Regions from separate parts of the Arhodomonas sp. KWT2 genome, predicted to be linked through region 2. Evidence: riboswitches for the same ligand, from Rfam matches in the RefSeq annotation. Region 2 holds a riboswitch; the other holds the start of a gene.
The links. A riboswitch is a leader RNA that binds a small molecule or an ion and turns the genes downstream of it on or off. The one in region 2 is predicted to bind cobalamin.
Positions count from the first base shown of each region.

Region 1 (14,972 bases), on a different contig from region 2:
CAGCCACCCTGACAGGTGAAGAAAAGCCAGCAGCGCCTCCAGGGCTGGCGCGGGCATGAAGTGGACGTCGTTCGTTAACCCGACCACGCTGGGAATCAGAGATGCCATCACATCGACAAACATCTGGACGCCGTCTGACCGGCCGATCGCCCGCCAGGGCAACAGACAAACGGTCGCCCAGTACGCCACGAAACCGGCATAGAGCCACTTCGATCCATACAGGTAGGGCAGGCGTTTATGATTCGGCCTGACTATCACTATTTCCCGACCGTCAGACTGCTTGGAGGCAGATTGGCGGTCATCACGGTCACTTTCATTCACGTCTAACGTTCCCTTGCGCTTTCATCCACGTGCTCAACCAGCGGTGCGAGGACAAAATCCAAAACCCGCCGTTGCCCTGTCTTTATTTCCAGCGATACGGTCATGCCCGGGCTGAGTGGAATCTGACGGCCATCGACTTCGATCCAGCTACGCTCTAGGGCGGCGGTCGTTTCATAGATGAGGCCACCGTTCTCCTGCGCGGTCGCGTCGTTGGAAACATGGGTCACCGTGGCGTGCAGGGTGCCGTAACGGGTGAAAGGGAATGTTTCCACCTTGACCTCGGCTGTCTGCCCTTCGTCGACAAAGCCGACGTCGCGATTCGCCAGCCAGGCCTGGACCTGCAGCTCCGCGCCTTCCGGGACGACACGCATCAGCTCCTGCGCCGGCTCGACCACGCCACCGGTAGTGTGAATCTTCAGCCCCTGTACGAAGCCCGAGATCGGTGCGCGGAGCGTGCTCCATTCGGCCCGGGCCATGGCCTTTCTCAACTCCTCCCGGGTCGTCGCTATCCGCTTCTGGGCATCCACCAGATCTGTGGCCACATCCTTCCGGAATTTCGCCCTTTGCGCGTCAATCCGGCGCCGGACGGCATCGATACGTGCGTCGAGTTCCACCAACCTGGCGTCCGTCGTGCGGATCTGCCCTGTGTGGTCCAGACGGGTGCGCTCCACGTCCAGGTACTCGAATTCGGAGGCCATGTCCCGGCTGGCCAGCGAATGCAGCGCGGCTGCACGCTTGGCAATGAGCGGAAGCGTGGATTCAAGCCGCCGCTTGTCCTGCGCGGTACTGTTCCGCTCCGCCCTGGCTCGCACGAGCTCGGCCTGCAGGGCCGCGACGGAGGCACGATGGTCCGCGAGTTCACCGCTCAAGAGTCGCTTTTGTGTGGCTACGGCGGCAGGGTCGGCCCCCTTCGGCCAGTCGGCCATCCCGGCCGCGTTCCTGTCGCTACCATCGACCGCGTCGATCTCCGCAAGTAATCGGGCACGGTCCAGGCGTGCGGCCATCAGCTGCTCCCTCAGGCGATTCCGGTCAGCGCGGCCGATCGTGGGATCGAACTCCACCAACACGTCACCGGCCTCGACGCGCTGCCCCTCGGCAACCCGGATAGCCCTTACGGTGGCCTGCTCCATGGGCTGAATGACCTTGACGTGGCCGGACGGCACGATCTTGCCGGTCGCCGTGGCGACAACGTCCACGTGCCCGACGTAGCTCCATACGACGGCGACGACGAAAACGCCGACAATCAGCCCGGTAATGACACGGCCGGCAGGGGACGGCGGCGTTTCCTGGACCTCCAGCGCTGCCGGCAGGAATTCCCGCTCCGTGCCATCTCGACGCCTGACGAGCGCCGTCGTTTTTCCTTCCCTGGTCGACATCCCTGTTTGCCTGCCCTCTGAAACGCCGGGGTAAATTACCGGCCACCGGCACCGGCCGCGGCGACTTCATCCGGAGCCGCGCTGTCCTGCAACGCCTGAAGCCGGGCGTAGTGACCTCCGTGGCGCAGCAGCTCAGCATGACTCCCTGATTCCACTACACGGCCCTTTTCCATGACGATGATGCGGTGCGCGTCTCTCACGGCGCTGAGCCGGTGCGCGATGATGAACACCGTCCGGCCGCGCACGATCCGCCGCATGTTCTGCTGGACGAGACGTTCCGACTCGTAATCGAGCGCGCTGGTGGCCTCATCGAAAACCAGGATCTTCGGATCCATGATCAGCGCCCGTGCAATGGCAATACGCTGACGCTGGCCACCGGAAAGATTGGCGCCGTGCTCCCCGACCATGGTGTCGTAGCCTTCCGGCAATTCCAGGATGAAGTCATGGGCCCCGGCGAGCTTCGCCGCGGCAATCACGCGTTCCATTGAGAGCCCCGGGTCGGCGAGCGCGATGTTCTCCCGCACCGTTCGATTGAACAGCCGGCTTTCCTGCAGCACGACACCGATATTCCGCCGCAGCCATGCAGTGTCGACCATGCGCAGATCGACGCCGTCCACGAGTACGCGCCCCGACTCGGGCACATGCAGTCGCTGTATGAGCTTGGTCAGTGTGCTCTTGCCGGAACCCGATCGGCCGACAATACCGATGACCTCGCCGGGCTCGGCATGGAGGCTGAGGTCGGAGAGGATTTCAGGCGTATCCGGCCGATAGCGGAAGGTGACATGCTCCAGGCGGACGTCGCCCCTGACGGAGGGCAGGGCGGCCCGGTTGGGGTTGTATCCCGGCTCCGCGGGCGCGTTGAGTATGTCCCCCAGCCGCTCTATGGAAATGCCGGCCTGCTGAAAGTCCTGCCAGAGGCGGACGAGCCGGAGTATCGGTCCGCTGACCCGTCCGGCAAGCATATTGAATGCGACAAGCTGGCCGACGGTCAGCTCTGCGTCGATCACCAGCCGGGCACCGATCCACAGGATCAGCAGCGTCGTGAGCTTGTTGATGAAGCTGGCCGACTGGTTGGCGACGTTCCCCAGGTTGGTGGCACGGAAACTGGCCCGGACGTAGCCGGCCAGCTGCTCCTCCCAGCGGGCTCGCATCTGGGGCTCCACCGCCATGGCCTTGATCGTTTCAACGCCGCTCACCGATTCGACGAGGAAGGCCTGGTTCTCCGCGCCACGCCGGAACTTCTCGTCCAGCCGTGCACGCAGAACGGGCGTCATCAGAACGGAGAGGATCACGTATAGCGGAATACTGCCCAGAACGACCATCAGCAGCGTCGGGCTGTAGAAGTACATGACCACCAGAAAGACGAGCGTGAAAAACAGGTCGATGACCAGCGTTAACGCCGACCCGGTGATGAAGTTGCGGATGGTCTCCAGCTCCCGCACGCGGGCCACGGAGTCCCCGACACGCCGGGCCTCGAAATAGCTGACCGGAAGCGAGAGCAGGTGCCGGTACAGCCGCGCCCCCAGTTCGACATCGATCCGGTTGGTCGTGTGGGAAAACAGATAGGTCCGCAGCCCGCCGAGCACCACGTCGAACAGCGCGACGATCAGAAACCCGGCGGCAAGGACATCGAGCGTCGTCAGCCCCTTGTGAACCAGGACCTTGTCGACAATGACCTGAAAGAACAACGGCGTGACCAGCGCAAAGAGCTGGATGAAGAAAGAGGCGACCAGCACCTCACCGAGAATACGGCGGTAACGCGCGATGACAGGCAGGAACCAGCGGATGTCGAACCGCCGGCGCAGTTCCTCGGCGAGGGCGCGGCGGGTGATCAGAATGGCGCGGCCCGTCCATTCCGCCTGAAAGTCCTCGACGTTTACGGAACGTGGGCGGCCTTCCCGCGGATCGTGGATCAGAACGCGATCATCGCCTACCCGGGCCAGGACGACGAAAGTCCCATCCGTCAACTCGGCGATCGCCGGCAAAGGCATGGTGGCGAGGCGCAATGCCCGCCCGTGGGCACGCTTGGCCCTGAGACCGAGAGTGCGCGCCGCCCTGATCAGGGTCAGCGGGTCCACCGTCTCACCGGCTGGAGAGAACTCCCGCCTGAGCTGGCGCTCGTCTGCCGGCAGCTGGTAGTAACGTGAAACCAGCCTCAGACACGCAAGGCCGGTGTCGACGGCCCCTACCGAGGGCTCTTCCGTGTCACCCACAACAACATCCCTGTTCATCCTCGACGGAGAAACTGTCTATAACAGTAGCCGATGCCATCCTTGGAGCATCGACCGTTTGTCAGTTTTTTGCGTCTCTAGCCCCCTGTGTACAGGGTGACACCCCAGTCGCGCAACGCGCGGGGCAGCGCGGCATCGCCCTGAAACAACGATAGGCGGCCCCCATTTGGGCTGCGCCGACATACAGCGGTTATACTTAGAGGTTTACTACGGAACCTTCTCGCATGCCAGCACGCGCCGCCGTCGGCCTCGGCACGCTCGCGGTCATCACGCTCGTCAGCCTGTGCGCGGCGATCTCCTCGGGGAGTGTCGCGGTCGCGCCGCACGACGTGTGGCTGGCGGTGACCGGGGGCGGGGCCTCCGATACCGCGGCCACCGTGATCCGTGAGCTGCGCATGCCCCGCGCGGCGGCGGGCTTCGTTACCGGCGGGCTGCTGGCGCTGGCCGGTGCGCTGATGCAGGTGCTGCTGCGCAACCCCCTGGCGGACCCGTACGTGCTCGGTATCTCCGGCGGCGCAGCGGTGGGGGCACTGGGCTCGACCCTGCTCGGCCTGGGCGCGTTCTGGATGTCCGGCAGCGCCTTCGCCGGTGCGGCTATCACCATGGTCCTGGTCTTCGGGCTCTCCCACGGCCACGGTGGCTGGACGCCGACCCGGCTGCTGCTCAACGGCGTGGTGGTCGCCGCCGGCTGGGGCGCGGTGGTGAGTTTCCTGCTCTCGGTGGGACCGCCCACGGAGCTGCGGGGGATGCTCTTCTGGCTGATGGGCGACCTCGCCGGGGCGGGCTCGGCGGGCTGGCCCGCGGCGGTCCTGGCGATCGGGCTGGCGGCCACGCTGGCGGTGGCGCGGGATCTCAACCTGCTCGCCCGCGGCGAGCTCCAGGCCCAGGCGCTGGGCGTGGCCATCGGCCGGCTGCGCCTGCTGATCTACGTGCTCGCCTCGCTGCTCACGGCCACGGCGGTCACCGTCGCCGGGACGGTGGGCTTCGTCGGGCTGGTGGTGCCCCACCTGCTGCGGCTGGTGATGGGCAGCGACCACCGCGTGCTGCTGCCCGGCTGCGTGCTCCTCGGCGGCAGCTTCATCGTGCTCGCGGACACGCTGGCACGCACGGCCTTTGCGCCGCAGCAGCTCCCCGTTGGCGTGTTCTCGGCGTTCATCGGGGTGCCGGTGTTCCTGTTCCTGCTCTATCGCGGCGGCCGGGGAGCGGCGTGATGGCAGTCCTGGAGGCCGACAGCCTGGACGTACGCATCGCCGGCCAGGGCGTGTGCACCGCGCTGAGCGTCGCCCTCCAGCCCGGGCAGTGCTGGGGCATACTGGGCGCCAACGGCACCGGCAAGACCACGCTGCTGCACACCCTGGCCGGCCTGCGCCCGGCCCAGGGCGGCGAGCTGCGCCTGGACGGCGAGTCCCTGCCGCGCATCCGGCGGCGGGCGCTGGCGCGGCGGCTGGGGCTGATGCCCCAGGACAGCCACGACGCCTTTCCCACCACGGTGCTGGAGACGGCGCTGATCGGCCGTCACCCGTGGCTCGGGACGTGGGAATGGGAAGGCCGGCAGGACACCGCGCTGGCGGAGGCCGCGCTGGCCGACGTGGGGCTCGCCAGCCTGGCGGACCGGCCGGTGAACACGCTCTCCGGCGGCGAGCGCCGACGCCTCGCGCTGGCGACCCTGCTCACCCAGGACCCGGAGATCGCGCTGCTCGACGAACCGAGCAACCACCTCGACCTCCATCACCAGATCCGCGTGCTCGAGCTGATCACCGCCCGCGGCCGGGAGCAGGCGCGCACGGTGGTGATGAGCCTGCACGACATCAACCTGGCCGCGCGCTTCTGCGATCACGTCCTGCTGCTGTTCGGTGACGGGCAGGCGTGCTTCGGCGAGACGTCGGACGTGCTCAACGAGACGGTGCTGGAACGCCTCTACGGCCACCCGATCCGCATCGTCGACGACGGCGAGCGGCGCGCCTTCCTCCCCGCCTGAATCCAACGGCGCATTCGATCGCCGGGGAAAAACGGCGGTTACGGTAGCCAGCGGCCCGAGGGACGGGATCAGCGGCCGTTCGTGTGGACCAGCATTGCCGGCGTACGACACGACCGCGGCTGTCGGTTGCCAGGAGCAACCGACCTACCCGAACTACGGCCACCCGATCCGCATCATCGACGACGGCGAGCGGCGGGCCTTCCTGCCGGCCTGAATCCGACGGCGCATTCGATCGCCGGGGAAAGAATGGCGGTTACGGTAGCCACCGGCCCGAGGGACGGGATCAGCGGCCGTTCATGTGGACCAGCATTGCCGTCGTGCGACACGACCGCGGCTGTCGGTTGCCAGGAGCAACCGACCTACCCGAACCGAAGCCGACCGCGCGTTCCCACGGGAAATGACCCGGGTCGGCCTGTCGTGTGAATCCAGCGCCGCACACGCGCCGGTCGTGCACCGCAAGGCGTGCGACATCCAGGTGGTCTCGCGGGAATGTCGCACACGGCCCGCAGCCGTGCGCGACTTACGCGGGCCCCCGCCGCGTCAGCCCTCGCGGTAGCGGCCCGGCACCCACAGGAGGTCGCCGTCGCCCTCGCTGGCGTTGACGTGGCGCGCGGCGACGAAGAGGTAGTCGGAAAGGCGGTTGACGTAGCCCAGCGCCGCCTCGTTGATGCGGCTCTCGCGCTGCAGGGTGACCAGCTTGCGCTCGGCGCGGCGGGCGACGGTGCGGGCCATGTGCAGGTGGGCGGCGCGGGCGACGCCCCCCGGCAGGATGAACGAGCGCAGCGACTCCAGCTCGGCGTTGTAGGCGTCGATGCAGCCCTCGAGCCACGCCACCTGCGCGGGGTCGAGGCGCAGGGGCTCGTGCTTGAGCGCCGCCTCCATGGGCGTGGCCAGGTCGGCGCCGAGGTCGAAGAGGTCGTTCTGGATGCGCTCCAGCTCGGTCTCCAGCCGTCCCGCGGCACCGACACGCGCGAGGCCGATGGTGGCGTTGAGCTCGTCGATGGTGCCGTAGGCCGCCACCCGGGGCGCGTCCTTGGGCACGCGGCTGCCGTCGACGAGGGCGGTGTCACCGGCGTCGCCGGTTCGTGTGTAGATCTTGGTCAGACGGACCATGGTGCACGCCTCTCTCCGGCCGGGCCCGCGGCCCGGCCTTGCTGTCCCGTTTGCGTCGCTGGGCGCGTCAGATCACCGGGGTCTCGCGGTAGGTGCCCCAGATCTCGCGCAGGGTCTCGACGATATCACCCATGGACGCGCCCGCCTTCACCAGCTCGATGGTCACCGGCATGATGTTGCGCGACTCGTCCTCGGCGGTCTCCCGCAGCTCCTCGATGAGCCGCTGCACCTCGGCCTCGTCGCGCTCCTGGCGCACCCGCTCGAGCCGCTCGATCTGGCGGCGCTCCGTCTCCGGGTCGTGGGGATGGGTCTCGATGTCGACCTTCTCCTCCTCCTCGACGAAGCAGTTGACCCCGATCACCGGCCGCTCGCCGCTCGCCTTGCGGATGGCGAAGTCGTAGGCGGAGTCGGCGATCCCTTTCTGGAACCAGCCGTCCTCGATGGCCTTGAGGGTGCCGCCCATCTCGTCGACCTTGGCCAGTATGCTGTTGATCTGGCGCTCCATCTCGTCGGTGAGGGACTCCACGTAGTAGGAGCCGCCAATGGGGTCGATGACCTGGTCCACGCCGGTCTCGTAGGCGATGACCTGCTGGGTACGCAGGGCGATGCGCATGGCCTCCTCGGTGGGGATGGCGAAGGCCTCGTCCATGCCGTTGGTGTGCAGCGACTGGGCCCCGCCGAGCACCGCGGAGAGCGCCTGGAAGGCGGTGCGCACGATGTTGACCTGGTACTGCGGCTTGGTCAGGGTCGCCGCGGCGGTCTGGGCGTGGAAGCGCAGGCGGCAGGACTCGGGCTTCTGCGCCCCGAAGCGCTCGGCCATGATCTTGGCGTACACCCGGCGGGCGGCACGGAACTTGGCGATCTCCTCGAAGAAGTCCGCCTGGCTGACGAAGAAGAACGACAGCCTGGGCGCGAAGTTGTCCACGCTCACGCCCGCCTTGATCGCCTCCTCGACGTACTGGATGGTCGTCGCCATGGTGTAGGCGACCTCCTGCACGGCGGTCGCCCCGGCCTCGGAGATGTGGTAGCCGGAGATGTTCACCGGGTTGTAGCGGCGCATGTGCTCGGCGCCATACTGGATGCAGTCGCGCACCAGGCGCACCGACGGCCGCACCGGGTAGATCCACTCCTTCTGGGCGATGTACTCCTTGAGGATATCGTTCTGGATCGTGCCCGAGAGGTCGTTGAGGTCGTAGCCGCGCTTCTGGGCCAGGGCGATGTACATCGCGTACAGGATCCAGGCCGAGGGGTTGATGGTCATCGACACCGAGATCTTGGTCAGGTCGATGCCCTCGAACAGCGTCTCCATGTCCGAGAGGGTGTCGATCGCCACGCCCTCGCGGCCGACCTCGCCGTGGCTCATGCCGTGGTCGGAGTCGTAGCCCATGAGGGTGGGCATGTCGAAGTCCACCGACAGCCCCGTCTGCCCCACCGAGAGCAGGTACTTGAAGCGCTCGTTGGTCTCCGCGGCGGTGCCGAAGCCGGCGATCTGCCGCATGGTCCAGTGCCGGCCGCGGTACATCGTCGGGTAGGGCCCGCGGGTGAACGGGTAGCGCCCGGGCAGGCCGATGTCGGCGTAGTCCGTGTCGGCGATGTCCACCGGCGTGTAGACGCGGTTGACCGGCAGCCCGGCCCCGGTGCGGTACTCGCTCCGGCTCTCGGGCATGCGGCGGATGAAGCCCGCGACCTCGTTGTCTTCCCAGTCGCGGCGCTCGGCGTCGATGCGCGACACCGCGGCATCGTTGTACAGCTCACTCGTCATAACGAATCCTCTCCTTGACCGTGTCCAGCAGTTCCAGGGCGGCCCCGTGCGGGTCCAGCTCACGCTCGACGACGCGCTCGAGCATGGCGTCGATGCGCTCCGGGTGGGCCCGGAGGAAGCTGTCGCGCACGATCTCCTCGGCGATCTTGACGACCCGGGTGCTCGCGATGCGGCGGCGCCGGGTATCGATCTCGCCGGTGCGGTTAAGGTGTTCCCGGTGGCGGTCCAGGGCGGCGAGCAGCTCGTCGAAGCCGCTCCCCTCCTCCGTGCTCGTGGGGATGACCGGCACGTGCCAGGCGTCCGGCCCCTCGGGCATGCTCATCATCAGCATGGACTTGAGCTCGCGGACGGTGCGGTTGGCGTCCGGCCGGTCGGCCTTGCTGACCACGTGCACGTCGGCGATCTCCAGGATCCCCGCCTTGATGGCCTGGATGTCGTCACCCAGCCCGGGGGCATTGACCACGACGGTGGTGTGCGCGGCGCGCACCACGTCCACCTCGTCCTGGCCCACACCCACGGTCTCGATGAGCACGACGTCGAAGCCGCCGGCGTCGAGCACGTCCACCGCGTCCAGGGCCGGACGGGCGAGCCCGCCGAGGCTCCCGCGGGTGGCCATGCTGCGGATGAACACCCCCGGGTCGCTCACCAGCTCCGACATGCGGATGCGATCGCCGAGGATCGCGCCGCCCGAGAACGGGCTGGACGGATCGATGGCGATCACCGCGACCCGCCGGCCACTGCCGCGCACCGTGCGCGCCAGCTCGCTGACCAGCGACGACTTGCCCGCCCCGGGCACGCCGGTGATGCCGACCACGTGGGCGCGGCCGGTGCGCCGATACAGCGCCGCCAGGGCGTCCCGGCACTCGCGCTCGCCGCCCTCGGTGCGGGTGATCAGCCGCGCCATGGCCCGGAGATCACCGTCGCACACGCGCTCGGCGAGCGCCTCGGAGGCGATGCGCTCAGCCATCGGTGCCGCTCCCGGCGCGCCGGTTGAGCGTGCGGTAGAGATCGCGGTCGTCGATCACGCGCTTGGCCTTGAAGTCGGTGCGCTCGAAGGTGCCGGGGGAGACCACCTCAATGGCCACGCGCAGGCCGAGCACCCGGTTCAGGGCGGCGGCCGCGGTCTCGCTGAAGCGCTCCATCGCCGGCGCCCCCGCCGACTCCGTGGCCGTGTCCGCCTCCACCTGCACGGCGAGCTCGTCCATCACGCCCTCGCGGGAGACGACGATGCGGTGCTCGCCGCCGTAGCCAGCCAGCTCCGTGAGCACGGCGGCGATCTCGCTGGGGTACACGTTCTCGCCACGGATCTGGAACATGTCGTCGATGCGCCCGTAGATGCCCTGGGGCAGGCGCGGATAGGTCCGGCCGCAGGGGTTGTCCTCCATCACCCAGTGGGTGAGATCGCCGGAGAACAGCCGGATCATGGGCTGGGAGGTGCGCTCCAGGGTGGTGTAGACCGGCGTCCCCTGGCTGCCGTAGGGCACGCGGCGGAAACTCTCGGGATCACAGACCTCGGTGTAGACGATGTCCTGCCACAGCAGCATGCCGTCGGTGTCGGCGCTGCCGGCACCGTGCATCCACGGGGTGACCTCGGCCATCGTGCCGCAGTCAACCACCCGCGCGCCGAAGGTCTCGGCGATACTGTCGCGGATCCCCGGGATGGAGCCGCCGGGTTCGCCGGAGAAGAACATCACGCGGATGCCGAACTCCCGCGGGTCCACGCCCTCTTCGCGGGCGACCTCGGCGAGGCGCTGGGCGTACGAGGGCGTGCTGTAGAAGCCGGCGGGCTGCATCATGCGCAGCCAGGTCACCGCGCGGGAGGTCATCCCCGGCGCGCCGGCACCGAACGGGAAGGCCTTGCAGCCGAGCCGCTCGGCGCCGATGAGCGCCCCCCAGGAGCCCATGTACAGGCTCAGGATGGCGGCGACGAACACCGTGTCCCCCGGGCGCAGGCCCATGCCCCACATGATCCGTGCATGATTGTTGGCGATGGTGTCCCAGTCCGAGCGGGAGATGCCGAACACCGTGGGCCGCCCGGACGTCCCCGAGGTCCCGTGGATGTGGTGCACCTCGGAGTCCGGCACGCACAGGTAGTCGCCGAAGGGCGGATTGGCGCCCTGGGAGGCGCGCAGCTCGTCCTTGGTGACCACCGGCACCCGCTCGAAGTCGGCGAGGCTGCGGATGTCGTCGGGGTGGATCCCGGCCTCGGACCACTTCCGCCGGTAGAACGGCGCGTGCTCCCAGGCGTAGTGCATGACCTCGCGGAGTCGCCCGACGATGGCCTCGTCACGGCGCTCCGGGTCCATGGTCTCGCGCTCCGGGAACCAGTAGCGCTGGTCCGGCGCGGGGAAGTAGGTCCCGTCGTAGCGCGGCGGGAACTGCCACTGCTCCATGATCTCCTCCTCCAGCTCTGTCGTTATGTCGTATCGCGCCGCAGGCCGGCTGCCGTCAGCGCGGACCGCGCTCGGCGACCAGCGAGCGGAAGGCGTCGACGATCTCCTGGGGCGGGGTGTCCTGGAGCAGGACCTTCGAGACACCGATGCGCTCGAGCTCGGTGACGTCCTCGTCGGGGATCACCCCGCCGCCGGCAACGATGATGTCCTCGCCGCCCTTCTCGCGGAGCAGTTCCAGCACCCGCGGAAAGACGGTCATGTGCACGCCCGAGAGCAGGCTGATGCCGAGGATGTCCACGTCCTCCTGCAGGGCGGCATCCACGACCTCCTCGGGGGTGCGGTGCAGGCCGGTGTAGACGACGTCCATACCCGCATCCCGCAGGGTCCGGGCGACGATCTTCACACCGCGGTCGTGGCCGTCGAGGCCGACCTTGGCCAGGAGTACCCGGATGACCGGTTCGCTTTGAGCCATTTCCTCTCCTCCTCGTTGTGTTCTCACGATTTAGGCCGACTGCCGCTCGGCGGCCTCCTGCAGCCAGCCCGAGGCCTCGTCGGCATGCGCGCGGGCCAGCCGCTCCGCTGACGCCGCATCGCCGTCGGCGATGGCCCGATAGATACGTTCGTGCTGGTCCCAGATGGGACCCTGGTTGGCCACGTCATCGATGACCTGGTGCATCACCCGGCGGGTGTGGTGCCACTGGGTGGCCATCACCTCCAGGATCCGGGCGTTACCGGCTGTCTCGTAGATCAGCCAGTGGAACTCCTCGTCCGCCGAGATCAGCAGCGGCACGTCATGGGCGGCGAGCGCCGAGCGGCCGTCGTCCAGGACCCGCTGACCCTCGCGGCGGAAGCGGGCGTCGCAGCGGCGTGCCGCCTCCCCCGCCGCGATCAGATCGATCCCGGCGCGCAGGCCGTAGAGCTCGCGGACCAGCTCCGAGGTCAGCGGCGCGACGCGCAAGCCACGCCGTCCGGCCGGGCAGAGAAAGCCCTCCGCCTCCAGCCGCTTGAGCGCCTGGCCCACCGGCAGACGCGAGACGTCGAGACGCGCCGCGACCCCTTCCTGGGTCACCCGCTCGCCCGGCGGCAGCGTCCCCTCGCAGATCGCATTGAGGACCGCGTCGTAGACCAGCTCCGGCAGCGGTTTGGGGGTGTCGATCCGTTGCATCAGCGCGAGTCCTCCATCGTTCCTGCCTCCTGCCCAGTCGTGTCCCCGCGCCGGCGGCGCAGCCGCTCGAGCACCCGCCGCCGGCCGGCGTCGTCCAGCTCCGGCCAGGCCGCGATCTCATCGAGCGTGCGGCCGCAGCCGCGGCACTGCGCACCGGTCTCGTCCAGGGCGCAGACCCCGATGCACGGGGAGGGGACATCAGCCATCGGCATCACCGTCCTTATGCATTCGGAATACTGTATACAGTAATCAAAAAAGCGCGTAAACCCCTGACACATCGTCCCTGTACACCGGTTTTGCCGGGTTCGAACGCCCCCGAGAGCGCCCCCGCAGGGCTCAACCCGACGTTGACCCCCCTGCCGTTTGCCGGTACGTTCCTGCCTTCCAATCGCTTCAGGTTCCCGTGATCACGCCACGGGTTAAACGGGAAGCCGGTGCGCCGTCAGTCGACGGCAAGGCCGGCGCTGCCCCCGCAACGGTAAGCGAGTCGGGGCGCCGTCACGGCGCGCCACGGGTCGAATTCCGCCACTGCGTCGCTGCGACGTGGGAAGGCTCGACCCGCGACCCCCAGGTCGGACTCGCGAGCCCGGAGACCGGCCTGTAGCGCATCCGTCGACGCCGCGGGGGGCGGTGTCCGGGTTGCCGGCCCTCTAATGCGTCGTCTCCCCGCCGCCCTCCCGCGCCGCTCATCACGAACATGCGCGGGTGTGCGCATCAGGGGGGAAGACAATGAGAACCCGAACCAGCCTCGTCGTGGCCGCCGCCGTCGGTGCCACGTTCGCCACCACCGTCCAGGGCGCCGAGGTCACCGCCCCGGTCCAGGTCACTGCGACCCGGACCCCGATCACGGCGGACGACGCCCTCGCCGCCGTGGACGTGATCACGCGTGAGGACATCGAGGGGCGCCAGCCCGCCGACGCCGTCGAGCTGCTGCGCGATCTGGCCGGCGTATCCATCAGCCGCAACGGCGGGCGCGGCAAGTCCGCCAGCGTCTATCTGCGCGGCACCGAGAGCGACCATACCCTGGTCCTGATCAACGGCGTGCGCATGGGCTCGGCGACCCAGGGCAGCACCCCGCTGGAGCAGATCCCGGTAAGCCAGATCCGGCGTATCGAGGTGGTGCGTGGCCCCCGGGCGAGCCTCTACGGCGCGGACGCCATCGGTGGCGTCATCCAGATCTTCACCGACCGCGATTCCACCCACGCCCGGGTCGCCGCCGGCAGCCAGCACACCTGGGAGGCCGGTGTCGGCGTCGCCCGGGAGATCGGCCGCGGCGGCTTCGGTATCAACCTCTCCGGCGAGTCCACGCAGGGCTTCGACGCCACCGACGAGCGGGCGTTCAGCCACGAGCCGGACCGCGACGGCTACGACAGCCGTTCGCTGAGCGCCAACGGCCACTACGACGTCACCGATGCCCTGAGCCTCCGTGGCCAGGTGATGCGCACCGAGGGCGACAACGAGTACGACGCGGGCACCGACGAGACCGTGCAGCAGTCGGTCAATGCCACCGCCGACTGGCGCCTCTCCCCGATGTGGCGCTCGCAGCTGTCCGTGGGCCGCGCGCTGGACGACTACGACCTGCGCCCGGAGACCGACGACCGCTACACCACCACCCGGGACAGCGTCACCTGGCAGAACGATCTCTTCCTCTCGGAGGACCTGATCACCACCGTCGGCGTCGATTACTACGACGACCAGGTCGACAGCACCACCGACTACGACCGCACCAGCCGGGACAACCTCGCGGCCTTCCTCCAGCAGCAGTGGTTCGCCGGGCCCTTCGACCTTCAGGGCGCCGTGCGCTACGACGACAACGAGGTCTACGGCGGCGAGACCACCGGCAGCGTCGCCGCGGGCTACCGCCTGACGCAGAGCATGCGCACCTATGTCTCCTGGGGCACCGCCTTCAAGGCGCCGAGCTTCAACGACCTCTATTACCCGGGCTACTTCGGCATGTACCAGGGCAACCCGGACCTCGACCCGGAGAAGTCGCAGAGCTGGGAGCTCGGGCTCAAGGGCGGCCACGACTGGCGCTGGGACGTGGCGGCCTTCCAGACCCATATCGACGACCTGATCGCCCTGTCCGAAGACAGCTCGACCTACGTCAACGTCGACGAGGCCCTGATCCGCGGCGTCGAGGGCACGGTGCGTGGCAGCGTGGCCGGCTTCGACACCCGCCTGACCGCCACCTGGATGCACACCGAGGACGAGGACACCGGCAACGAGCTCGGCCGCCGGCCGTCGTTCAAGTCCACCCTGAGCGTGCGCCGCACCTTCGGGCGGGCGACCCTCGGCACCAGCATCCACTACGGCGGCGAGCGCTACGACAGCACCGCCAACACCACGGAGCTGGACGCCTACACCGTCGTGGACCTCACCGCCGCCTGGCGGATCGACGAGGCCTGGACCCTGCGCGGCCGGGTGACCAACCTCTTCGACGAGGACTACCAGACCGCCGACACCTACAACATGCCCGGCCGGGCGGCGCTGGTATCGGTGACCTGGCAGCCGGGCAGCTAAGCCGCGGCCATGTCCATCACCGGTCTCCCGTGGCGGCGGCTCGCCGCCACGGCGCTCCTCCTCCTGGGGCTAGTCCCGGGCCCCTCGCCGGCCGCGGATGACGGCGACGGCCC
Region 1 covers NZ_JBHFPQ010000020.1:10,457-25,428, reverse strand. Annotated here, with positions in the region: gene ACEZHJ_RS01070 (hypothetical protein) at 1-321, opposite strand, end outside; gene ACEZHJ_RS01065 (HlyD family type I secretion periplasmic adaptor subunit) at 324-1,697, opposite strand; gene ACEZHJ_RS01060 (type I secretion system permease/ATPase) at 1,733-3,910, opposite strand; gene ACEZHJ_RS01055 (iron ABC transporter permease) at 4,153-5,139, shown strand; gene ACEZHJ_RS01050 (ABC transporter ATP-binding protein) at 5,139-5,906, shown strand; gene ACEZHJ_RS01045 (cob(I)yrinic acid a,c-diamide adenosyltransferase) at 6,447-7,019, opposite strand; gene ACEZHJ_RS01040 (methylmalonyl-CoA mutase family protein) at 7,087-8,781, opposite strand; gene meaB (methylmalonyl Co-A mutase-associated GTPase MeaB) at 8,771-9,748, opposite strand; gene ACEZHJ_RS01030 (phenylacetate--CoA ligase family protein) at 9,741-11,174, opposite strand; gene ACEZHJ_RS01025 (cobalamin B12-binding domain-containing protein) at 11,230-11,646, opposite strand; gene ACEZHJ_RS01020 (GntR family transcriptional regulator) at 11,677-12,339, opposite strand; gene ACEZHJ_RS01015 (DUF1289 domain-containing protein) at 12,339-12,545, opposite strand; cobalamin riboswitch at 12,718-12,956, shown strand; gene ACEZHJ_RS01010 (TonB-dependent receptor domain-containing protein) at 13,069-14,859, shown strand; gene ACEZHJ_RS01005 (cobaltochelatase subunit CobN) at 14,869-14,972, shown strand, end outside.
Region 1: another riboswitch for cobalamin. It lies ahead of ACEZHJ_RS01010 (TonB-dependent receptor domain-containing protein); the one in region 2 lies ahead of ACEZHJ_RS01930 (ribonucleoside-diphosphate reductase subunit alpha).

Region 2 (14,972 bases):
CGGCGCGGTGGCCCTGCTCTCGGCCGCGCTGTTCGGCGTCGCCTACATGACCCTGACCGGGCTGCACGTGGTCTGCGGCGTGAGGATCCTGCACGACCGTCCCGCCGCCGGGGCGGTACCGCCGTTCACCGCTATCGCCGTCGGCCAGGTCTGCGGCTCGTCGCTCGCCGGCGTGCTCATCCCCGGGTTCGGTTACGCTGCGGTATTCACTGGCTTCGCGGCGGCGGGTGCGCTGGTCTGCACCGCGTCGGCCCTCGTGCCCGAGCGGGCGGGCGGTACGGCCCCGACCTTCGCCACAGACCATACCGGCTAGCGTCGGCCGGTGGCCGCTCAGTAGCCCAACAGATTCCGGCGCACGTGCAGCAGGTGCTTTTCGGTCAGCTCCCGGGCGAGCTGGCCGTCTCGCTCCTGCAGCGCGCCCACGATCTCCCGGTGCTCGTGCTGGTAGCCGAGCCGCCGCTCCTCCGTGAGGCTCGCCCGCTTGAGCTTGCCCCACTCGGCCTGACTCCGGGCCTCGTCTATCCGCTCGAATATCTCGATGAGGAACTGGTTGCGGGTCGCCCGGACCATGGCCGCATGCAGCGCCGCATCCCATTTCTCGAAGTCCCGCCAGTCCCGGGCCGCCTCGGCACGCTCCAGGCAGGTACGCATGTAGGCGAGATCGGCACCGCTCGCCCGGGTGACCAGTGCCTCCGCCACCGCCGGCTCGAGCATGAGCCGGACCTCCATCACCTCCGCCGGACTCGCATCGGCGCCGGCCGGCACGTCGGGGACACGATCCTTCGGCTGGCGCCCGGTCACGAACGTCCCCCGCCCGATGAAGCGGATGATCTTGCCGCTGGCCTCCAGGTCCCGGAGCACACCCCGGACCGTGTTGCGGGACAGGCCGAACTGCTCCACGAGCGCACGCTCGGTGGGGAGCTTGTCCCCCGGCGCGAGCTCGCCGGACGCGATGCGCTCCTCCAGATAGGCCTGTACAGCCTCCTTGCCGGTCGCGACGCCTGGACTCGTGGACACGCCACCTCCCTCTAATGCCATACCAAACAGGGCGAAATGGTTCACCGGAATTATACATCACTACGCGCGTCCACCGGTGCCATCCGGCTCGAAAAGCACGTGAACCGGCGCTTTCGGCGCCCTCCGCGACGCTTGACACCGATGCGGAACCAAATTAGGGTTTTTCTCAACCAATAAATAATGATTGGTTTAATTGGACCAAAAGGGACCGCCCATGAAACTAGTCACTTACCGCCACGACGGCGCGACACGCCTGGGGATTCTCGACGCGGACCGGGGACGCGTGTTTCCGGCCTCCGCGTGCGTCGCCGGCGCCCCGGAGAGCATGACCCAGTGGATCAACCAATACGGCGTATCGGTCCCCGACGCCTCCTTCGATGATGCCAAGGCCATCGGTCTCGACCAGGTCACGCTCATGGCGCCGATCCCCACCCCCGGGCGCAACCTCATGTGTGTGGGCAAGAACTACCTCGCCCACGCCAACGAGTTCTCACGCAGCGGTTTCGACCGCAGCGACGCCAAACGGTCCGCGGACGCACCGGAGGCGCCGATCGTTTTCACCAAGGCGCCTTCCAGTGTCATCGGTCCGGGAGCACGCGTCATCTATCCCGAAGGGATCAGCGAGAAGCTCGACTACGAGGCCGAGGTGGGCGTGGTCATCGGCCAGGGCGGCCGCGGGATCCGCGCCGCCGACGCGTATCGGCACGTGTTCGGATACGTGGCGGTCAACGACGTCACCGCACGCGATCTGCAGGCGCTTCACCGCCAGTGGTTCATCGGCAAATCACTCGACACCTTCTGCCCGATGGGACCATGGATCGCCACCGCGGACGAAGTGGACCCTGAGAATCTGAACGTCCGCTGCTGGGTGAATGACGAGCTGCGCCAGGAAGCCAACACCCGCGACCTGATTTTCGACATCCCGACACTGATCGAGACCCTGTCGGCGGGCATGACACTGCGGCCCGGCGACATCATCGCGACCGGAACACCGCAGGGCGTCGGGATCGGCTTCGATCCCCCCCGCTTCCTGCAGGTGGGCGATCGCGTCCGTGTCGCCATCGACGGGCTCGGCGAACTGGTCAACGACGTCACCTCCGCGTAAGACACCGGAAAAGCCGGACTAACCGCAAATTCGACGACAGGAGCGCAAACCAATGCACGCGGTCAACGGAAAACAACTCCTCGTGGAAGAGCACGGCGACGGCGAGGCCGTGATCATGGTGCACGGGCTCGGCGGCGACTCGAATGCCTGGGGCCCCCAGGCCAATATGCTGTCGCGCCATTTCCGGGTGATCCGCCCGGATCTCGAGGGCTCGGGCCTGTCACCGTGCACCGGCGAGCTGTCCATCGACGGCTTCGTCGACGACCTGCTCGCCCTGGCGGATTCCCTCGGCGTCGAGCGCGCCCACTGGGTGGGCCACTCGATGGGGACGATCGTGTGTCAGCACATCGCCGCACGGCACCCGGAACGTACGGCGAGCCTGGCACTGATGGGGCCGATCCTCGAACCCCCGGAGGCCGCTCGCAAGGGTATCCGCGACCGCGCCGCCGCAGCCCGGGACAACGGCATGATCCCGATCGCCGACGCCCTGTACCAGGGCAGCCTCGCCGCGGACACCCGCGCGCACCAGCCCGCGGTCGCCGCATTCGTGCGCGAGCTCGTCATGCGCCAGGCCCCGGAAGGCTATGCACGCACCTGCGAGGCGCTGGCCGCCGCACAGGCCGCGGACCTCGGAGCGATTGGCTGCCCGACCCTGCTGGTCACCGGCGACGAGGACGGGGTCGCCCCGCCCACCGCCGCCCGTGACATGGCGAAACGGATCGCCGGGGCCCACCTGGAGATCCTGCACCGCTGTGGCCACTGGACCCCGCTGGAACGCGCCAACGAGGTCAACCACGCGCTACTCAACCTGTATTTCCACAACCACGCCTGATGCCCCGCCGCAACGCGCGGCACCGGTGACTGACGCACAACGACAGAAAGCGGCACCGGGCGGCACGGCCGCCGCCCAAGCCGCACACGGGTACTGGCGAGAATGGCGCGCCGTCCCGGCGCGCCACGCCCGAGAATTGCACTGGAGGAGAGTGTCATGAGCGAGACCCTGTTCACCAACGTCAACGTCCTGGATTCCACCGGCAGCCAACCCTATGCCGGAGAGGTCCTCGTGCGGGACAACCGCATTGCCGAGGTCGCCGCGGGGAGCGGCCAGATCAAGGCCCCGGCGGCGACGGTCGTCAACGGCAGCGGCGCCACGCTGATGTCCGGCCTGTGCGACGCGCACACCCATCTGAGCTGGATCGACCAGGCAGGCCTGGACAAGATCGGCATCATGCCCGTCGAGGAGCACATCCTCGCGGCGGCCGGATCGGCCAAGACCTATCTGGACAGCGGTTACACCATGTGCTGCGGCGCGGCCGCCGCCAAGCCGCGGCTGGACGTGGTCATCCGGGACGCGATCAACAGCGCTCAGATCCCCGGCCCCCGCTATCTCGCGAACGGCCCGGAGATCTCCACCATCGGCGGCCTGGGCGACGTCAATCCCAGTCACATCAACGCCTACAGCTTCGTCGAGATGATCAACGGCCCGGAGGAGATGCGGCGTGCCGTGCGCATGCTGCTCAAGGAGGGGGTGGATCAGATCAAGCTGAATCTCTCCGGGGAGAACATCACGGGCAACGTCATGGCGGAAGAGACCACCATGTCCGACGAGGAAGCGGAGATGGCGGTACGCGAGGCGCGCCGCAAACCGGGGGTGCGCGTGTGCGCCCATGCCCGCAGCAACGAGTCGATCCGGATGTGCCTGCGCCTGGGCGTCGACATCATCTATCACGCGAGCTTCGTCGACGAGGAAACCCTGGACATGCTCGAGGAGGCCCGCGACAGGATATTCGTGGCACCGGGGATCGGATGGCTCGTGCAGACGGCCTACGGCGCCGGCGACTGGGGCCTGACCCCGGAGATCGCCGCGGACCTCGGCTACGTCCGCGAGCTGGAGGCCGCGATCGACTCGATGAAGCGCATGATCGAACGTGGGGTCAAGGTGCTGCCCGGCGGCGACTACGGCTTCGCATGGACGCCCCACGGGACCTACGCCAAGGACCTGGAGTACTTCGTCGACCTGCTCGGGCTCTCGCCGATGGATACGCTCGTCGCGGCGACCCGCCTGGGCGGAGAGATCATGAAACAGCCTGACGAGCTCGGACAGGTTCGCCCCGGCTTCCTTGCCGACCTGATCCTGGTCGACGGCGATCCACTCAAGGACATTCGCATACTTCAGGACCACGACCGTCTGCTCGCGATCATGAAGGACGGGCAGTTCCACAAGGCCCCGTCCGCCCGCATGAGCCATCAGCAGGAGGTGGCGTAAGCGCAATGCGGGAGCGTCCCCGCCGTTGCCCCGGGTATCTCGACTGCTTGAAAGGATCGCGGCCGTGGGGTGCACGCTAATGCTGACTAGCCCGTCTGGGGCGACGAACCGGGGGACGTCCTGACGTACGCCACCACGACCGCGACGTGAGAAGTATACAGGGGATCCCTGTGCATGACAATGATTCTCATTGCCATGCACAGGGATGGGATCACTCCCAGCTCAGGGCCCCGCCCGTCTGGTACTCGGTCACCCGGGTTTCGAAGAAGTTCTTCTCCTTGCGCAGGTTTGCCTGCTCGTCGAGCCATGGCAGGGCGTTGCGCGCGCCGGGGAAGGGTTCATCCAGGCCGACCTTGCGCGCCCGGCGGTTGGCGACGAAGCGGAACTGCTCGTGATGCATGTCCGCGTCGTAGCCGAGGATCGGGTCGCCGAGGAGGTAATCGGCATAGGCCCGCTCGGCCTCGTCCGCCTCCTCCCACATGGCAGTGACCGCGGCCGGGTCCGGGCGCACGCCCTCCTCCTGCATGATCTGGCGCACCACGCGCATGCCGAAGGTGAAGTGCATGACCTCGTCGCGCATGATGTACTGAAGCTGCTCCGCGGTGCCCTTCATCAGCCCCCGGCGCTGCAGCGAGAAGATCGGGCTGAAGCCGTTGTAGAACCAGCTCCCCTCGAATACCGCGGCGAAGAAGAGATAGGACATCAGGAACTCCTGCAGGGCCTCGGGCTCGGTGAGGTCGATGTCCGGGCGCAGCACCGCGTCGAGGCGGCGGTTGGAGAGCGCGATCTTGCGGTGGATGGCCGGCACCACGCGGTAGCGGTTGTAGATCTCGCTCTGCTCCAGGCCGATGGTCTCGATGCAGTGCTGGTAGGCCCAGGTGTGCATGGACTCCTCGTAGACCTGCCGGGCCTGGTAGATCTGCAGCTCCGGGGCCGACATCTTCTCCATCACCGCCAGGCCGATGTTGCGCATCGCCAGGATGTCCGCGGTGGTGAGGTAGGCGAGCACGTTCTCGTAGACGTGGCGCTCGGTGTCCGTGAGCCGGTGGTGGTAATCGTGCACGTCCTGGGACATGTTGATGTCCACCGGCGTCCAGTGGTTCTTGTTGGCCTTGAGGAAGTACTCCCAGGCCCAGGGATAGCGGAACGGGGCCAGCTGATTGATGTCCGCCTGGCCGTTGATCACGCGCTTGTCCTCAACGCGCACGGGCTCGGCGGCATCCGCGGCCCTGGGTTCGCTCCGCGCCGTGTTCTCGTCGTTCCAGCTCAGCATGATGTCACTCCGTCTCCGGTAATCGTCCGCGCCCCGGGGGCGCGGCGCCGTGTTACTGGCAGGCCTCGCACTCGGGGTCGTCGATGGCGCAGACGTCGGCGCCCTCCTCCCCCGCCGCGGAGACCGGTGCGGCCGTGGACTCCACCGCCGTCGCCCCGCGGGAGCGCAGGTAGTAGGTGGTCTTCAGACCGGCGGTCCAGGCATGGCGGTAGAGCGCGTCCAGGCGCGGACCGGAGGGCTCGGCCATGTAGAGGTTCAGCGACTGGGACTGGTCCAGCCACTTCTGCCGCCGGCTGCCGGCGTCCACGAGCCGGTGGGGATCCACCTCGAAGGCGGTGGCATAGAGGCGTTTGAGCTCGTCCGGGACCCGGTCGATGGGGCCGACGGAGCCGTCGAAGTACTTGAGATCGTTGACCATGACCTCGTCCCACAGGCCGTGGGCCTTGAGATCGCACACCAGGTACGGGTTCACCACGGTGAACTCGCCGGAGAGGTTCGACTTCACGTACAGGTTCTGGAAGGTGGGCTCGATGCCCTGGGAGATGCCGGTGATGTTGGCGATGGTCGCCGTGGGCGCAATCGCCAGACAGTTGGAGTTGCGCATGCCCACCTGCTGCACCCGCTCGCGTAGCGCCACCCAGTCCAGGCGCTCGGTGGTGTCGACCTCCAGGTGTCCGTCCCGCGCCTCGGCGAGCAGGCGCTGGGAGTCGATGGGCAGCACGCCGCGGCTCCACAGCGAGCCCTCGAAGCTGGCGTAGCGGCCGCGCTCGGCGGCGAGGTCCGTGGACGCACGGATGGCGTAGTAGCTGATCGCCTCCATGGACTCGTCGGCGAAGGCCACGGCGGCCTCGGAGTCGTAGGGCAGGCGCAGCCGGTAGAGCGCGTCGTGGAAGCCCATGAGCCCGAGCCCCACCGGCCGGTGGCGCAGGTTGGCGCGGCGCGCGGCGGGCACCGAGTAGTAGTTGATGTCGATGACGTTGTCGAGCATGCGCATGGCGGTGGTGACCGTGCGCTGCAGCCGCTCGTGATCCAGGGCACCGTCATCGATGTGGGCGGCGAGGTTCACCGAGCCCAGGTTGCACACGGCGATCTCGTCGTCCGAGGTGTTGAGGGTGATCTCGGTGCAGAGATTGGAGCTGTGCACCACGCCGGTGTGCTGCTGCGGCGAGCGCAGGTTGCACGGATCCTTGAAGGTGATCCACGGGTGGCCGGTCTCGAACAGCATGGTGAGCATGCGCCGCCACAGCTGCACCGCCGATATCCGCCGGGCGGTACGCATCTCCCCGCGCTCCGCCGCGGCCTCGTAGTCGCGGTAGCGTGCCTCGAAGGCCTCGCCGGTGAGGTCGTGCAGGTCAGGGACCTCGTCCGGGGAGAACAGTGTCCACTGCCCCTCCTCGTGGACGCGCTTCATGAACAGGTCCGGCACCCAGCAGGCGGTGTTCATGTCGTGGGTACGGCGACGCTCGTCGCCGGTGTTCTTGCGCAGCTCGAGGAAGTCCTCGATGTCCCGGTGCCAGACCTCCAGGTACGCACACACCGCGCCCTTGCGCTTGCCGCCCTGGTTCACCGCGACGGCGGTGTCGTTGGCGACCTTGAGGAAGGGCACCACGCCCTGGGAGGTGCCGTTGGTGCCACGGATGTGCGCCCCCATCGCCCGCACCCGGGTCCAGTCGTTGCCGAGCCCGCCGGCGAACTTGGATAGCAGGGCGTTGTCGCGGATGCCGGAGTAGATCCGGTCGAGATCGTCGCCGATGGTGGTGAGATAGCAGCTCGAGAGCTGCGGGCGCAGGGTGCCGGCGTTGAACAGCGTCGGCGTCGAGCTCATGAAGTCGAACGAGCTCAGCAGGTCGTAGAACGTCTCCGCCTGCGCCTCGCGGTCGATCTCCTCCAGCGCGAGCCCCATCGCCACGCGCATGAAGAAGGCCTGGGGCAGCTCGAAGCGGGTCTCGCCCACGTGCTGGAGGTAGCGGTCGTAGAGGGTCTGCAGCCCGAGATACCCGAACTGCAGATCCCGCCCCGCCTCCAGCGCGCGGCCGAGCCGCTCCAGGTCGAACTCCAGCAGCCGCGGGTCGAGCAGCTGCTCGTCCACCCCGCGGCGGATGTAGGCGGGGAAGTACTCGGCGTAGCCCGCCGTCATCTCCGCCTGGGTGGCCTCGCGGCGCTCGGCGTGGACGAAACTCAGCGCCTCCCGGCGCAAGGCGTCCAGCAGCAGCCGCGCCGCCACCGCACTGTAGTCCGGCTCGCGCTCGATCAGCATCCGTGCCGCCATCACCAGCGCCTGCTCCAGCTCCGTCTCGGTGACGCCGTCGTAGAGGTTGCGCCGTGCCTCGGTGAGCACGCGCTCCGCGTCCACGTCGTCCAGGCCCTCGCAGGCCTCGCGGACCACGCGCTCCAGGCGCGCCTCGTCGAGGGGATGACGGGTGCCGTCCGCGACGGTGACGTGGAACGTGGCCGGGACCGGCGGCGCCTCCGGAGGCTCGGCGGCCGCCCGCTCCCGGGCACGCTCCTCGCGGTAGAGCACGTAGGCGCGGGCCACCCGGTGCTCGCCAGCGCGCATGAGCACCAGCTCCACCTGGTCCTGGATGTCCTCGATGTGGACGGTGGCCCCCTCCGGCCGGCGGGCCACGGCCGCGACCACCTCGTCGGTAAGCCGGGCGACGGTGTCGTGGATGCGCCGGGAATCCCGGGCGGCCTCGCCCTCGACGGCGAGGAAGGCGCGCGTCATGGCGACGCTGATGCGCTCCGGGTCGAAGTCGGCGACGGTGCCGTTGCGCTTGACCACGTCCAGATCGACGCGCGAGGCGTGCCCGGCGGCGGGATCGCCGGCAACGGCGGCGTTTGCGGAGACGGTTTGCATCGGTGACCTCCAGATCGTGTCGATTCCCGGGAGGCCCCTACGCGGCGAAGGTGTGCAAAGCAGCTGTCCGCCCGCCACCGGCGGCGGGCGCGGGGTGTCGCTCTGCACCGGGTACCTCGGTCGCGAAGGCAGCCAGCGGTGGGGCCGGATGGCCCTGTCCTGGGAGGTGTTCGGGCTTCGCGGAGGACCGCGTTACCGTTGCGCGTCAGCCCCGGATTCTCACCGGTGTTCCCCTCTCGACACCACAACATATGGTGTCTTTTCAGGACTGCCCCTCACGATATAGCCCCTACCGCATTCTTGCAAGCCGGTTGACAACGCGAGCGCGGACCCTCGCGGCGGTCGGCGCCACCTGATTGTATGAAATATATTCACGTTTTTCTTTAATATAATCAGTTTGATTCACCTGCACCCGGCGCGCATGCTCCCCGGACCGATGGACGACGACCACACAGGAGGATCGATGGTCACGACACATACCCTCGGCTTTCCCCGCTTCGGCCTGCACCGCGAGCTCAAGCGTGCGCTGGAGAGCTACTGGCGCGGCGATACCGGCCGGGACGCCCTCGCGGAGACGGGCAGGGAGCTCCGTCACCGCCACTGGCGGCAGCAGGCGGACGCCGGCCTGGACATGGTTCCGGTCGGCGACTTCTCCTGGTACGACGGCATGCTCGACCACTCGCTGATGTTCGGCGTCATCCCCGAGCGATTCCGCACCGGCGACGACGACCGCGACATCGACACCTACTTCCGCATGGCCCGCGGCCGCGCCCCCACCGGCACGGATACCCACGCCTGCGAGATGACCAAGTGGTTCGACACCAACTACCACTACATCGTCCCGGAACTCGCTGCCGGTCAGCGCTTCGAGCTGGACGCGAGCCGGCTGCTTGCGCAGGTCACCGAGGCCCAGACCGCCGGCTACACGCCGAAGCCGGTACTCATCGGCCCCGTCACCTACCTGGCGCTGTCCCGCAACGATGACCCGGAAAACGGCCGGCTGGCGCTGCTGGAGCCGCTGGTAGCGGTCTACCGTGAGCTGCTCTCGCGGCTGGCGGAGGCCGGTGTCGAGTGGGTACAGATCGACGAGCCCGTGCTGGTCACGGATCTCGACGCCGAGTGGCGCGAGGCGCTGAGCCGTGCCCATCGCGGGCTCGCGGACACCGGCGTGCGCCGGCTGGTGACCAGCTACTTCGGCGGCCTCGGGGACAACCTCGACACCGCCGTTGCCCTGTCGAAGGAAGGCCTTCACGTCGATCTGGTGCGCGGCAACGACGATCCGGGCGCGCTCATCGCCGCCCTGCCCGACGACCAGATCCTGTCCCTGGGCGTGATCGACGGGCGCAACGTGTGGCGCACGGACCTCGGCGCCGAGCTCGACGACCTGGAGACCGCCCATCGGCGCCTCGACGAGCGCCTGTGGCTCGCCCCGAGCTGCTCGCTGCTCCACGTGCCGGTGGACGTCACCGCCGAGGAACGGCTCGACGACGAGCTCCGCGGCTGGCTCGCCTTCGCCGTGCAGAAGGTCGAGGAGGTCACCACCCTAGGCGCCGCCCTCAGCCACGGCCGCGAGCACGTGCGCGAGGCCCTGGCGGCCAGCAGACAGGCGCGCGAGGCCCGGGAGCGCTCGACGCGCATCCACCGCAGCGACGTGCGCGAGCGCGCCGCCGGGATCGACGCGGCCATGAGCCGGCGTGCCCACGCCTACACCGAGCGCGCCCCGGCCCAGCACGCCCGCCTGGCACTGCCCCTGCTGCCGACCACGACCATTGGCTCGTTCCCCCAGACCGGGGGCATCCGCAAGGCCCGCCGGGACAACCGCGCCGGCCGGCTGGACGACGCCGCCTACGCCGAGCGCATGCGCGAGGAGATCGCCTACGCCGTGCAGCAGCAGGAGGACGTGGGCCTGGACATGCTCGTCCACGGCGAGGCCGAGCGGAACGACATGGTCGAGTACTTCGGCGAGCTGCTGGAGGGCTTCTGCTTCACCCAGCACGGCTGGGTGCAGAGCTTCGGCTCCCGCGGCGTGAAGCCGCCGGTGATCTTCGGCGACGTCAGCCGCCCCGGCCCCATGACCGTGGAGTGGTCGCGCTACGCCCAGTCGCTCACCGAGCGGCCCATGAAGGGCATGCTCACCGGCCCGGTGACCATCCTGCAGTGGTCGTTCGTGCGCGACGACCAGCCCCGCTCGCGCACCTGCGAGCAGATCGCGCTGGCCCTGCGCGACGAGGTCGTGGACCTGGAGTCCGCCGGTATCGCCGCCATCCAGGTGGACGAGCCCGCCTTCCGCGAGGGCCTGCCGCTGCGCCGCGCCGACTGGGCGGACTACCTGGACTGGGCGACCCGGGCCTTCCGCCTGGCCACCAGCGGGGTGCGTGACGAGACCCAGATCCACACCCACATGTGCTATTCGGAGTTCAACGACATCATCGAGGCCATCGCGGCGCTGGACGCCGACGTCATCACCATCGAGACGTCCCGCTCCGCGATGACGCTGCTCGATGCCTTCGTCTCCTTCGAGTACCCCAACGAGATCGGCCCGGGTGTCTACGACATCCACTCGCCGCGGACGCCGGAGGTGGCGGAGATGAAGCGCCTCCTCCAGCGGGCCGCGGAGCTGATCCCGGTGGCGCGGCTGTGGGTGAACCCGGACTGCGGGCTCAAGACCCGGAGCTGGGAGGAGGTCATCCCCGCCCTGCGCAACATGGTCCACGCAGCCAACGAGCTGCGCGCCGCCTACCCGGACAGCCACACCGGCTGACCGGGATCCGCCCCGGGGCTCACGCGGCCCCGGGGCCGCGGCGCCCGGCGAAAACCGCCATCGCGCACGCGGCGACCACCAGCGCCGTGCCGACAGCCAGGCGCGGCGTGGGCTCCAGCGAGCCCGCCAGCGTCATCACCGCCGCCGCAACCACCGGCACGAGGTACGGCACCATCGACACCAGCCGCGGGCTGCCATGGCGTACCACGTGCCCCCAGCCGACGAACGCCAGGCCATAGGGGCCGATACCCAGCAACGCCCCGGCCAGAAGGGCCTCCGGCGGTAACGGCCAGACCAGCCCGCCGGCGACGGCCTGCAGGGCGAGCGCGACCGCTGCGGCCGCGGCGAAAAAGGCCGGATACGCCGGCGTCACTGGCCGCGAATAGCGTTGCAGGAACAGCGAGTAGCCCACCCAGCACAGCCCGGAGAGCAGCCCCGCGCCGTAGCCGAACCACACGGTATCCCCGCCGCCGCCGGCCCCCTCGCGCAGCACCGCGACCCCGGCCAGGGCGAGACACAGGGCAAGGGCCGTGACCACCGACGGCCGCCGCCCGGCACAGAGCGCCGCGACCACACCGAAGACCAGCGGCCACGTGTAGGTCACCACCACCACCGCGTGGGGCGGCGCATGGGCGAGGGCCACGAAGTAGAAGGCGAGCGCGCCGATGAAACCGCCCACCACGGCGATCCAGGCGTACCACGGGTGCTCACGCGCGGCACCCCGGAACGAGCCGCCGACGCCGGGCAGCACACGGCCCGTGAGCGCCGCGCAGGCCATCGCCATGCCGGTGAGCTGCAGCGCCGGAACGGACGCCGCCATCGCCCGCAGCACCGGCAGCAGGCCCCAGAGCACCACCACCAGGGCGGAGGTGACGATCAGACCATAACGGTTCTCCAGAATGCGATTACCGTTCTGCCCGATCATGGCGTCCCTCCGTTTCCCGGCCTGCACCGTGTACGTCGGCGGGGATTCTCGGGCAGAATCATTCCATCTGACTAACGAATTCTCATTACCTATCCATCAATATCCGTGATGACACGATGAGACAGCGGACCCTGGACCTGCGCGCCCTGCAGACACTCGTCACCGTGGCGGATGCGGGCAGCTTCACCACGGCCGCCCGGCAGCTGAGCTATACCCAGTCGGCGGTGAGCATGCAGCTGCGGCGACTCGAGTCGGAGCTCGGGATCACCCTGCTGCAGCGCGGCCCGCGCACCGTGCAGCCCACCCGCCAGGGCCAGGAGGTGCTCGGCTACGCCCGGGAGATGCTGCGGCTCAACGGCGAGGTCTGGCGGCGGATCGAGGACCGGGAGGTGGCGGGTACCGTGCGCCTGGGCATACCGGCGGATTACGCACTCTACCTGCCGGCCACCCTCGCCTCCTTCGCCGAGCAGTACCCGCGCGTGGAGGTGGAGGTCCGCTCGGAGCTGAGCGAGACGCTGGTCGCCCGGGTACGCGCCGGCGAGATCGACGTGGCCGTGGTCACGCGCCAGCCGCACTCCCCCGGCGGCACCCTGCTGCGGCGGGAGCCGCTGGTCTGGGTGGGTGCCCCGGGCAGCACCGCCCACGCCCAGGACCCGCTGCCGCTGGCGCTCTACCCGGAAGGCACCTGTGAGTTCCGCGCCGCGGCCACCAGCCGCCTGGACGACGCCGGCCGGCCCTGGCGGGCCGCCTACGTGAGCCAGGCGTTCGCGGCGCTGCAGTCGCCGGTCAGCGTGGGCCTCGCCGTGGGCGTGGCCACGCCGAGCATGCTGGGCCCGGGGCTGACCGTGCTGGACCCGGCGGAGACCGGGCTGCCGGCGCTCCCCGGCGTGGAGATCGCCCTGCACCGCAGTACCGGACGGCCCAGCGTGGCGACCCGGCGGCTCACGGAGCTGATCGTCTCGCGCCTGCGCGACGGCAGCCGTGAGCCGGACCCGGTGGCGTAACGGCGGACGGCGTCAGTCGACCGCGACCCGCAGGCGCTCGCGTACCTTCGGCGGCGCCGCGGGGGCGAAGCTCGCCCGCTCCGCCATTCGCGCGAACCACGCCCGCAGGTTCGGGAAGGTGTCCGGAACGTCCATGCCATAGGCCTGCGCCAGGGCGAAACGCGCGGTGAGCGCGGCATCGGCGATGGAGTAGACGCCGGCGAAGAACGCCCGCTCGCCGAGGACCTCGGCGAGATACGGCAGGCACTGCCCGCGCCAGGCGGCGACCCCGGCGTCGATACGCGCCCGGTCCCAGTCCTGCGCCGGCCGGTCGCGCTTCTCGAAGATGACCTCGCGCACCGCCCGGCCGACACGGTTGTCCGAGAAATGGGCGATGCTGCGGGCCCGGGCGCGCTCCCAGGCGTCGTCCGGCATCAGCCCGGGGCCGGTCTCGGCGAGGTATTCCATGATGACGGCGGACTCGGTGAGCACCCGGTCGCCGTCCTCCACCAGGATCGGCACGGTACCGGTGGGCGAGAGCCGTTCGCGCTCCGCCTTCACCGCCGGGTCGTCATGGGGCCGGTGGCGGTAGGGCCGGTCCTGCTCCGCGAGCGCGATACGCACCTTGAAGCAGAACGGGCACTCGGGCTTGTCGAACAGCTCGACCCCGGGGCGGCCCTCGCCGGTCTGTCGACTCATAGCGCCCCCATCACGGTCTTGAGGTTGCCGTAGGCCGGGCGGACCCGTTCGGCCAGCACTGCCCGGACCGTGTCGAAATCCCCGTCCCGCGCCGGCGCAAGCATGGCGTCACGAGCGGCGCGGTAGGCGCTCAGGGCGTCGCTGAAGCGTTCCACGGGTGCGTCCGGGACGCGCTCCAGGTACCGGTGCCAGTTCCGGTCGATACGCCGGTCCACGTCGGCGACCCGGCCGATGGGCGCCTCGGCCTCGGCCACCGAGCGCGAGTTCATGATCAGGATGTTGCAGACCCGCATCTCCTCCACCGCCTCCAGCAGGGCCGTCCGGGGGTCCTTGTCCGGGTTCATGGACGCCGTGACCTCCTTTGCAGTCGCCACCTTCTCCACGACCGTGCGCAGCTGCTCGTTGCAGCGCAGTGCCGCGTCGTCGGCGGACTGTACCGCCGAATCCAGGGATTCCAGCTCGTCGGCCATGCGCGAGAACGTGCCCAGCTGGGTACGGCATTCCGCCTGCAGGGTCTCCGTCATGGCGTTGGCTTCGCGGGCGTGGCGCGTGATCTCCTCCAGCGACGCCGCCGCCCGGGTGGCGAGATCGACGCTCTCGCGCACCTGTGCCCCCGCACCGGCCAGTGCGCCGGCCACGGACTCGGTGCTGCCGGTGATCCGCTCGAGAATGGTCTCGATGTCCGCGGTGGCGAGGCGGGTACGCTCGGAGAGCTCGCGGACCGACTCCGCGACCACGGCGAAACCGCGCCCCTGCTCCCCGGCGCGGGCGGCCTCGATGGCGGCGTTGAGCGCCAGCAGGCTGGTCTGCTTGGCGATGCCCTGGATCGTGCGGGCGATACCGCCGATCTCCTCCGAGGAGCCCACCACGCCCTGGAACTCCTCGACCACGCCGTCCACTGTCCGGGCCACGCCCTCGATCGCGCCGGAGGCGTCATGCACATAGCGGTGTCCGGCCTCGGCGTTGGCATGGGTCTCGCCCACGCTGGCCGCCGACTGACCGGCCGCGGCCGCGGTACTCTCGGAGCTGCGGCCCAGCTCCTCCTTCAGCGCCACGATACGGCGGGCCGTCTCCACCTGCCGGTCG
Region 2 covers NZ_JBHFPQ010000024.1:43,759-58,730, reverse strand. Annotated here, with positions in the region: gene ACEZHJ_RS01960 (MFS transporter) at 1-313, shown strand, start outside; gene ACEZHJ_RS01955 (FadR/GntR family transcriptional regulator) at 331-1,017, opposite strand; gene ACEZHJ_RS01950 (fumarylacetoacetate hydrolase family protein) at 1,232-2,122, shown strand; gene ACEZHJ_RS01945 (alpha/beta fold hydrolase) at 2,175-2,954, shown strand; gene ACEZHJ_RS01940 (amidohydrolase family protein) at 3,111-4,388, shown strand; gene ACEZHJ_RS01935 (ribonucleotide-diphosphate reductase subunit beta) at 4,600-5,661, opposite strand; gene ACEZHJ_RS01930 (ribonucleoside-diphosphate reductase subunit alpha) at 5,714-8,518, opposite strand; cobalamin riboswitch at 8,662-8,800, opposite strand; gene metE (5-methyltetrahydropteroyltriglutamate--homocysteine S-methyltransferase) at 8,982-11,279, shown strand; gene ACEZHJ_RS01920 (DMT family transporter) at 11,299-12,204, opposite strand; gene ACEZHJ_RS01915 (LysR substrate-binding domain-containing protein) at 12,321-13,208, shown strand; gene ACEZHJ_RS01910 (glutathione S-transferase family protein) at 13,221-13,886, opposite strand; gene ACEZHJ_RS01905 (methyl-accepting chemotaxis protein) at 13,883-14,972, opposite strand, start outside.